Regions from separate parts of the Kribbella lupini genome, predicted to be linked through region 1. Evidence: riboswitches for the same ligand, from Rfam matches in the RefSeq annotation. Region 1 holds a riboswitch; each other region holds the start of a gene.
What was found. Region 1 has a riboswitch for glycine ahead of gcvP (aminomethyl-transferring glycine dehydrogenase). Riboswitches for the same ligand answer to the same signal wherever they lie in the genome.
Positions count from the first base shown of each region.

Region 1 (3,268 bases):
CAGGTACTCCGACGTCCGGGCCACGGCCTCGGACAGGTTGCCGCCGCCGAGCGACGCGTCGTACCGGACGCCGAACGCGCCGCAGACCCGGCCGAGCGCGGCGGCGTCGGTCTTCTCGTCGCAGGAGATGCCGACGTGGTCCGCGTCGACGAGACGCAGCCAGATGCCGTTCTGCCGGGCGGTGTCGACGACGTCGGCGGCGCGACCGGGGACGCGCGCCAGGACGGTGTCGAAGAACTGCTCGTGCACGACCTCGACGCCACCGGCGCGCAGCGACGCGGCCAGGCTCTCGGCGTTCGTGTGGACGCGCTCGGCGATCGCCTTCAGGCCGTCCGGACCGTGGTACACGGCGTACATCGACGCGACGACGGCGAGCAGGACCTGCGCCGTACAGATGTTGGAGGTCGCCTTCTCGCGACGGATGTGCTGCTCGCGGGTCTGCAGGGCCAGCCGGTACGCCGGGGCGCCGTCGGCGTCGACCGAGACGCCGACGAGACGACCGGGCAACGACCGCTCGAGACCGGCGCGGACCGACATGAAGCCGGCGTGCGGGCCGCCGTAGAACAGCGGGACGCCGAAGCGCTGCGACGAGCCGATGACGATGTCGGCGCCGGCCTCACCCGGTGCCTCGAGCAACGTCAGCGCGAGCAGGTCGGAAGCGACCGCGACCAGCGTCTCGCGCTCGTGCGCGGCGGCGACCAGCGGCTTCAGGTCGCGGACGACGCCGCCGGAGCCCGGGTACTGGACCAGGAAGCCGAAGAAGTCGCCCTCCGGCAGACCGTCGGTGGTGTCGGCGACGACGACCTCGAGACCGAGGGCCTCGGCGCGGGTCTGGACGACGGCGATCGTCTGCGCGAAGCAGTCGGCGTCGACCAGGAAGCGGTTGCTCTTGGACTTTCGGTTCGACCGGTGCGCCAGCGTCATCGCCTCGGCCGCAGCGGTGCCCTCGTCGAGCAGCGACGCGTTCGCGGTCGGCAGGCCGGTCAGGTCCGACACGACGGTCTGGAAGTTCAGCAGCGCCTCGAGCCGGCCCTGGGAGATCTCCGGCTGGTACGGCGTGTAGGCGGTGTACCAGGCGGGGTTCTCGACCAGGCGGCGGACGATCACCGACGGGGTGAAGGTGCCGTAGTAGCCCTGACCGATCATCGAGGTGGCGACGTTGTTGCGGGCGGCCAGCTGGCGGAGCTCGGTCAGCGCGTCGACCTCGGAGGCCGGCTCGGGCAGCCGCAGCGGCTCGGCCGAGCGGATCGAGGCCGGTACCGCGGCGTCGACGAGCGCGTCGACGTCGGCGTACCCGAGGGTCTGCACCATCCGGGCGACCTCGTCGGCCCGCGGACCGATGTGCCGGTCGGCGAAAGTGGCCGAAAGCTGTGGGCGGATGTCTTGCTCAGTCATGGCTGGAGGCTCCGTTGCTGACAGGTCTGCCGGTGGCCTCCCCCTCTGTCACGCAGCGGACGCGCTTCAGAGTCGCCTGCGGCACCCGGTCCATGGGCCTGAGAGGTTCCGGGGAGGAATTGCCCCTTCGGCGCCCAGGCGAACCTGAGACTCTCCCGAGTGCTGTGTACGGCTCCCCCGAGGCTACCAGTTCGACCCGCCGGGTTCCGGGACCAGCCACCGTACGGCGGGCAACGACAACGCCCACCCACCCGGGACGGGTGAGTGGGCGCCGGTGCAACAGGTGGAAGAGGTCAGCCGGTCATCCGGGCGCGGCGGCGAGCGGCGAGCTCGTCGTTCGCGTGCGGGCCGGACCCCTCGTCGCCGCCGTCGGCGCGCTCGGTCGGCAGCTCGGACAGCGAACCCTCGACCTCGCGCCAGACACCGCCGAGGGCGATGCCGAAGACGCCCTGGCCGCCGGCCAGCAGGTCGATCACCTCGTCCGGCGAGGTGCACATGTAGACCGAGGCGCCGTCGCTCATCAGCGTGATCTGGGTCAGGTCGTCGATGCCGCGCTTGCTCAGGTGGGCGATCGCAGTGCGGATCTGCTGCAGCGAGATGCCGGCGTCGAGGAGACGCTTGATCACCTTGAGCAGGAGAACGTCGCGGAAGCCGTAGAGCCGCTGCGTGCCCGAGCCGGTGGCCGGGCGGACCGACGGCGACACCAGGCCGGTGCGGGCCCAGTAGTCGAGCTGACGGTAAGTGATGCCCGCGGCCGCGCAGGCCGTCGGGCCGCGGAAGCCGACATCCTCCGGCATCGGGCGCAGGTCGTCGTCGAAGAGCAGGCCCTGCACCCCCGCTGCGGCAGCCGCGTCGGCGTGTGCCTCCGACGCCGACTGCGCCGTCAGATCAGTGTCGCCGGTGCGTGTCACGCCTGAGCCTCCCTGGGTACCGACTGGAACGGACTACATCCGTGGAGTTACAACTCCTCACAACTCCTTCAAGGTAAGCCGCCGACCTGACCCGGTCAACGACAACCGCTCCGAGCCGAAAGCGTGTCGCGGCTCCGGGCCGAATCGTTACCAACCCGGCCTTGTACCAGAGACATCCAAAATCTGGCCGTAACGCACGGTCAGGACTTGTCGAAGTCCTCCGGCGAGATCTGGTCGAGGAACTCGCGGAAGCGCTCCACTTCCTCTTCCTCCTCCACCTCGTCGACCTCGTCGGTCTCGCTCTCGGGCACCGGAACGCCGGCCTCGGCCAGGATCTCCTCGGCGCAGAACACCGGCGTACCGGTCCGCAGCGCGAGCGCGATCGAGTCCGACGGACGGGCCGAGATCTCGGTCTTGTCGTCGAAGACCAGGATCGCCTCGAAGACGCCGTCGGTCAGGTTCACGATCCGGACCTGGGTCAGCGTGTGACCCAGAACACGGATCACCTCGGCGAAGATGTCGTGGGTGAGGGGACGAGGTGGTTCCATCCCCTGCTGCGCGAACGCGATCGCGCTAGCCTCGGCCGCACCGATCCAGATCGGCAGGTACCGCTCACCGCCGACCTCCCGGAGCAGCACGATCGGCTGACTCGAGGGCATCTCGACCCGGACTCCGATTACGTCGACTTCGCGCACACCCTCAGCCTACTCCGCGCGGACCACACAAGCTGGCGTGCGGGTCGGCAGGTGACCTCAGCGGCTCAAACGGGACCGAACAAGTGCCGCGTGCAACCGTACGGCGAGCGCCGCCAGTTCCTGGGTCTTGTCGTCACGGCGCGGACCGGCGACCTGCTCGATCAGCCCGACCTCGCGGTCGGCCGCCGTCCGGAACGGGCGCAGGTGGCGCGGCTCCACGCCGTACCGGCCGAACTCGGCGGCCGCCTTCGCCACCAGGATCGCGTC
Region 1 covers NZ_BAAANC010000001.1:1,247,732-1,250,999, reverse strand. Annotated here, with positions in the region: gene gcvP (aminomethyl-transferring glycine dehydrogenase) at 1-1,395, opposite strand, end outside; glycine riboswitch at 1,472-1,563, opposite strand; gene ABD235_RS05660 (MerR family transcriptional regulator) at 1,689-2,306, opposite strand; gene ABD235_RS05655 (bifunctional nuclease family protein) at 2,507-3,001, opposite strand; gene ftsR (transcriptional regulator FtsR) at 3,059-3,268, opposite strand, start outside.

Region 2 (3,268 bases), on a different contig from region 1:
GGGCCGCCCTCGGTGGCGTTCACCTTGAACAGCCACACGCCGTACGGGTCCTCGTTGATCGCCGCGGGGTCGTCGGCGACCGCGGGGTTCACCTCGGTGATCTCGCCGGACACCGGGGAGTACAGGTCGGAGACGGACTTGGTGGACTCCACCTCACCACAGGTCTCGCCCGCGGTGACGGTGCTGCCGACCTCGGGCAGTTCGACGTAGACGATGTCACCGAGGGCGTCGGTCGCGATCGCGGAGATCCCGACCGCGACCGTCCCGGCCTGCTCGCGGGCGACCCACTCGTGCTCGTCGGAGTACTGCAGTCCAGCCTTGACTGTTGGCATGGTGGGTCCTCACTTCTGGCGCTGGTAGAAGGGCAGAGCGGTCACTTCGAACGGCTCGGGCTTGCCGCGCAGGTCGACGTGCAGTGCGGTCCCCGGCTCGGCGTGCTCGGCGTCGACGTAGGCCAGAGCGACCGGTACGCCGAGCGTGGGGCTGGGCTGGCCGGAGGTGATTTCACCGACCACGACGCCGTCCTTGAGGACCGGGTAGTGGCTGCGCGGCGACCGCCGGCCGGTGCCGGTCAGGCCGACGAGCTTGCGGGCCGAGCCCACTTCCTTGCTATTGGCAAAGACTGTCTTGCGGTGGGCAAGGGCTTCCTTGCCGACGAACTGTTCCTTGCTCAGTGCAACGACTCCGCCGAGACCGGCCGCGAACGGGTCGCCGTCGCGGGAGAGTTCGTTGCCGTACAGCGGCATCCCGGCCTCCAGCCGGAGCGAGTCACGAGCGGCCAGACCGCACGGCGTCAGCTCGCCGTCCACGGCGGCGGCCTCGATGGCGCGCCAGACGTCGGTGGCGTCGTCGTTCGCGACGAAGATCTCGAAGCCGTCCTCGCCGGTGTAGCCGGTCCGCGCGACCAGCAGGTCCAGGTCGGTCACGGTGATCTCGACGGCCGCGTAGTACTTGAGCGTGGTCAGGAGCTCCTGCTGCCCGGCCGGGATCAGCCGGAGCAGGATCGCCTCGGCCTTCGGGCCCTGGACGGCGATCAGCGAGGTCCGTGCCGAGGCGTCGTCGACGGTGACGTCGAATTCCTTCGCCCGCTCGTGCAGCGCGGCGACGACGACCTCGGCGTTCCCGGCGTTCGGGACGACCAGGAACGCGTCCGGCCGGCGGTAGGTGATCAGGTCGTCGATCACGCCACCGTCCTCGGCGCAGATCAGCGAGTACTTCGCCCTGCCGACCGCCATCGCGGAGATCTTGCCGACCAGCGCGTGGTCGAGGAACGCCGCGGCGTCCGGGCCGGTCACCCAGACCTCACCCATGTGGGACAGGTCGAAGAGCCCGGCCGAGCGTCGTACGGCGTGGTGCTCGGCCAGCTCGGAGCGGTACTTGAGCGGCATCTGCCAGCCGCCGAAGTCGGTGAAGCTCGCGCCGAGCCGTTCGTGCTCGGCGCGCAGGGCCGTGTACTTGGGTGAACCCGCCATGAGGAACTCCAGAATCCAGGTGGCACGCGCCACGAGATCGGGGTTCCTCCCCGCTCTGTATGGGACCTGAGAGTTTCCGCGCGCCCGTCGTCCAGGGCCTCGCTTGCACCGTCGGTGAGCCGGACGTCCGGCTGCTTTCCAGAGTTGCCTGACCGCGGCGGTACGGGGGCCTGAGAGATTCCCGGGGAGGATTTGCTCCTACGGCACCTGCACGGCGGCAGGGTTCTCCCGCCGCGGATCAACAGCGTGTTCAGTTGTCGGTCGCACCTTAAGCGGGCTGCGCCCGGGCGCGCAAGGCGGGTCTCAGGCGAGCGTCAGGCCGAAGCCGGGGCGGTCGGGGACGGTCAGGTTGCCGTCTGCCCAGCGGTAGGCGCTCGTGTCGACGCCGTCCGTCGTACCGGGCACGCCCTCGACGGTCGGGACGTTGCCGAGACCCGCGGCCAGCTGTGCGGCGTACAGGGTCTTGAGCGGGAGTCCCCAGGCGTGTGGCGACGCCTGGCAGGCGATCCTGGGCATCACCTCGCGCCAGCTGGTCAGGCCGAACGACACCACGTCCATCAGCAGCACGTCGATGTCACCGTTGGCCGCTATCTCCAACAACGGCTCCAGGTCGGGGTTGGACTCGCCCTCGGCGATCAGCGTCTGCGAGCCCTGCAGGTGCTTCTTGAGCCGCGCGAGGTCGTCCGCGTCGTCCAGGAACGGCTCCTCGACCCAGTACAGGTCGCAGTCGGCGACCGCTTCGAGGTACTCGATGAACCCGTCGCAGTCGTACCCGTCGTTCGCGTCCACCAGAATCCGGTGCTTCGGGTACGCCGCCCGCACGGCCCGCGTCACCTCGATGTCCCGCGCGTCGCCGGCCGCCCGGTCCATCCAGCGGTTCCCGCGTCCGATCTTCAGCTTGAACGCGCGGTACCCGGCCGCGTCGTCGGCCGCACAGTGCGCCAGTACGGCGTCCACGCCGCCCGCGTCGTCGAGGTCGGCGAAGTAGATCGCGCCGTCGTAGATCGGAATCGTCGTGCTCCCGCGCCCGCCGAGCAGCGCGTGCACCGGCAGGTCCAGGATCTGTCCCGCGAGGTCGTGCAGCGCGAAGTCCAGTCCGCGCAGCCCGGGCTCGGTCACTCCCGTCGCCGGATCGATCAACTCCCCGACCGACCGCCCGACCACCTCCTCGGGAACCGGCCCGGCAGCGAGCCCCCAGCCGGTCTTCCCGGTGTCGGTGTGCAGGATTACGACGTCGTCGACGCCACCGTTCCCATGGCTCCCGAGCCGGGCGTTCCGCCCGACGGTCCGCGGATACCGGGACTGGATTGTCGAGTGTTCCACCCGGTGGACGAAGTGGCGGTCCAACGTCATCTGGACTCCTCAGCGTGGGGTTCCCTGCCTAGTCTGCGACGGTCGCGGCCCGCGCAAACCTCGCGGGCCCCGCTCTGGGTACTCATTTCGCCATGGAGACGTGAGTCACACCGCGGCCGTGTCACACCTGGGTGGGTGCGTGTGTCTGAGGGGTAACAGACGAAATCACCTGGAGGATCCTGATGGACGCCCGTATCGACCTTCACAGCAACGCACTGGCCGGTCAGGTCTTGAAGTACGTGAACTCCGCCGGCAAGGCGCTCAGCGGGTCGAGCCTGCCGATGGCGACGCAGGAGCTGGTGAAGCTGCGCGCCAGCCAGATCAACGGCTGCGGCTTCTGCACCGACATGCACTTCAAGGACGCCGTCGCCGCCGGCGAGACCCCGCAGCGGCTCAACCTCGTCGCGGCCTGGCGCGAGGCGACCGTCTTCACCGAGGCCGAG
Region 2 covers NZ_BAAANC010000002.1:143,367-146,634, forward strand. Annotated here, with positions in the region: gene gcvH (glycine cleavage system protein GcvH) at 1-332, opposite strand, end outside; gene gcvT (glycine cleavage system aminomethyltransferase GcvT) at 342-1,472, opposite strand; glycine riboswitch at 1,518-1,620, opposite strand; glycine riboswitch at 1,621-1,713, opposite strand; gene ABD235_RS13820 (mandelate racemase/muconate lactonizing enzyme family protein) at 1,776-2,825, opposite strand; gene ABD235_RS13825 (carboxymuconolactone decarboxylase family protein) at 3,008-3,268, shown strand, end outside.
Region 2: linked by a shared signal. The riboswitch ahead of gcvT (glycine cleavage system aminomethyltransferase GcvT) and the one ahead of gcvP (aminomethyl-transferring glycine dehydrogenase) in region 1 are both predicted to bind glycine.

Region 3 (3,268 bases), on a different contig from region 1:
CCGTGGACGCGCCGGCTGGTTCGAAGCACGCGACCTGGTTCCGGGTGGTGGCGATCGCCGAGGCGATCTCCTGGACCGGGCTGCTGATCGGCATGCTGTTCAAGTACGTGCTGTCGGACAACGAGATCGGCGTCCAGATCTTCGGGCCGATCCACGGCGGGATCTTCGTCGCCTACGTGCTGACCGTCGTGGTCGTCCGCACGCCGCTGCGCTGGACCTGGACGACCACGCTGCTCGCGCTGGCGGCAAGCGTTCCCCCGTTGTTCACCTGGTTCTTCGAGCTGTGGGCGGCCCGCACCAACCGCCTCGGCTGATTCACCGGCCGCAGCCGCGGCAGGGTCGGCGCGTCCGGAGGTAGTAGCCGCACGTCGCCGTGAGCAGTCCCGCGCCCCAGAGCACGTAGGCCGGTACGGCGACCCAGAAGAACGCCTCGGGCAGGTCGATGTCCCCGAAGATCGGCTCGTGCCGCAGCACGGCTGCGAACATCTGGAGCAGTCCGACGCCGAAGTACGCCGTGATGCCGGCGCCGAGTCCGCCGCCGGGGAGCAGCAGCATCCAGCGCGGGAAGATCCGGCCGGCGCGGGTGACCAGTAGGAGCGGGAGCAGGAGGCCTGCGAGCAGGAAACCGGTCTCGAAGAGGATCACCGCCGAGCGTGCGTCGTACGGCGTGCTGCCGAAGCCGACGACCGCCTGAGCGGCCAGGCGGATGAGGCAGCCTGCTGCGGCGACGGCTGCTCCGGCGATGGCCCAGTGGGGTGTGGACGTCACCGGTCGACGGCTGCCGCTGCAGCGCAGGCAGGACGGGTCGAGCTGTCGTTGCCTGGCCAGAGCGGTCGCCGCGAGAAGGCCTGCGCCGGTGAGGCCGCCGACCCGGCTGAGTAGACCGAGTGGGTCGAAGGGGATGCCGAGGCCGGGCAGTACGGCGGCGACGACGTCGAGCAGCGCGAAGCCGCACACGGCGACCCAGCCGGCGGCTGCTGCCCAGGTGAGCCCTATGGTCACCCGCGACACCGGCAGCACGACCAGGACCCCGCTCAGCACGCAGAACGCGAGCGAGAGCCAGTAGGAGATCATCAGATCGCTCCCGGGCAACTCCCAGTCCGGTGCATGCCCAGTGGCGAACCAGAACCGCACCAGCCCGTACGCCGCCGCCCACCCGGCTGAGGCGAGAGGCGCCCAGCGCATCCACCGCGGCGTCGTCGCCTCACCCGGTGCGTGGTCGTGCGGATGCGTGCTCGTCGTCATGTCTTCAGCTTGTGGTGGTGGTGCTTCCGAGGGATCCCCCGTGCGGGGGAACGCTCTCCCTCTGTGGAGTGCACCGCCGGATTGACGAGGGCCGCGGGTCCGCCGTACCGTCGCGACCGTCAGCAGCACACGCCGCATGAACCCGTGCGGGAGAGACCCGGGCCCGACCCGGGCGCCGTAGGAGCAACTCTCCCCAAGAATCTCTCAGGCACCCTCACCGCACGGGCGAGGCACCTCTGGAAGGCAGCACGCCTGACAGAGCGGGGAGGCACACCGATCGGTCAACGACGACCGGAAGGAACCTCCAGATGGCGATCAGCGTTTTCGACCTGTTCAGTATCGGGATCGGCCCGTCGAGCTCCCACACCGTGGGCCCGATGCGCGCGGCCCGGACCTTCGCCGTCGGCCTCGCCGCCGACGGCCTGCTCACCCGTACGACGGCTGTCGAGTCGCAGCTGTTCGGCTCGCTCGGCGCGACCGGGCACGGGCACGGCAGCAACAAGGCGGTCATGCTCGGGCTCGAGGGCGAGGACCCCGAGACCGTCGACACCCGCGCGGTCGAGGGCCGTGTCGAGGCGATCCGCGCGGCCAAGATCCTGCGGCTGGCCGGCGAGCACGAGATCCCGTTCGACGAGAACACCCAGCTGGTGATGCACCGCCGCAAGGCGCTGCCGTACCACCCGAACGGGATGACCTTCGTCGCCCGCGACGCCGACGGCGCCGTACTGCGTGAGCGCACCTACTACTCGGTCGGCGGCGGCTTCGTCGTCGACGAGGACGCGGCGGCCGGCGACCGGATCGTGCCCGACCGGACCCCGCTGAAGTACCCGTTCCTGTCCGGCGCCGAGCTGCTCGACCGTTGCCGCGAGTCCGGCCTGCCGATCAGCGAGGTGATGCTCGCCAACGAGCTGGCCTGGCGCACCGAGCCGGAGATCCGCGAGGGCCTGCTGCACATCTGGCAGGTGATGCAGGACTGCGTGGACGAGGGCTGCGAGACCGAGGGCGTCCTGCCCGGCGGTCTGAAGGTCCCGCGGCGGGCGCACGGCCTGCACCAGAAGCTGAGCGGCGACAAGTGGTCGGTCGACCCGCTCAAGGTGATGGACTGGGTGAACCTGTTCGCGCTCGCGGTGAACGAGCAGAACGCCTCCGGCGGCCGGATCGTCACCGCGCCGACGAACGGTGCCGCGGGCATCATTCCCGCCGTCCTGCACTACTACCGCCGGTTCGTCCCGGGCGCGACCGAGGACGGCGTCGTGCGGTTCCTGCTGGCGGCCGGGGCGATCGGCGTGCTCTACAAGGAGAACGCGTCGATCTCCGGCGCCGAGGTCGGCTGCCAGGGTGAGGTCGGTTCGGCCTGCTCGATGGCCGCGGCCGGGCTGTGCGAGGTGCTCGGCGGGACACCGGAGCAGGTCGAGAACGCGGCCGAGATCGCGATGGAGCACAACCTCGGCCTGACCTGCGACCCGGTCGGCGGGCTGGTCCAGATCCCGTGCATCGAGCGGAACGCGATGGCCTCGGTGAAGGCGATCAACGCGGCCCGGATGGCGATGCACGGGGACGGGGTGCACGTGGTCACGCTGGACAAGGTGATCAAGACGATGCGCGAGACCGGCGCCGACATGAAGATCAAGTACAAGGAGACGTCACGAGGCGGCCTGGCCGTCAACGTGATCGAGTGCTGACGGGTCCTGTACGTGGGCGTTGTGGCCCAGGCCCGGCAGCGTGACGACGCGGTCGTGCAGGTCGGCGTACTCGGTGTCGGTGTTCATCGGGTCGAGCTCACCACGCGCCAGGACGACGTCCGCCTGGGCCTCGCGCAGCAGGCGGGGCAGGTTGGGCGCGCCGACGCCGAACGCCTTGTTGTCGAGGGCGAGGCGCCACCGGCCGTCCATCCGCAGCAGGCCGTGGCCGACGGCGTCGCTTGCCGGATCGACCAGGCCCTGGAGTCCTGCGACCTTCAGGTAGCGCTCGGCGGCGGCCTCGCGGGTGTCGAACCAGGCGGCCGGCTTGGCGGCGAGCGCGG
Region 3 covers NZ_BAAANC010000004.1:590,265-593,532, reverse strand. Annotated here, with positions in the region: gene ABD235_RS35875 (DUF3817 domain-containing protein) at 1-314, shown strand, start outside; gene ABD235_RS35870 (hypothetical protein) at 316-1,245, opposite strand; glycine riboswitch at 1,383-1,475, shown strand; gene ABD235_RS35865 (L-serine ammonia-lyase) at 1,554-2,927, shown strand; gene ABD235_RS35860 (alpha/beta fold hydrolase) at 2,889-3,268, opposite strand, start outside.
Region 3: linked by a shared signal. The riboswitch ahead of ABD235_RS35865 (L-serine ammonia-lyase) and the one ahead of gcvP (aminomethyl-transferring glycine dehydrogenase) in region 1 are both predicted to bind glycine.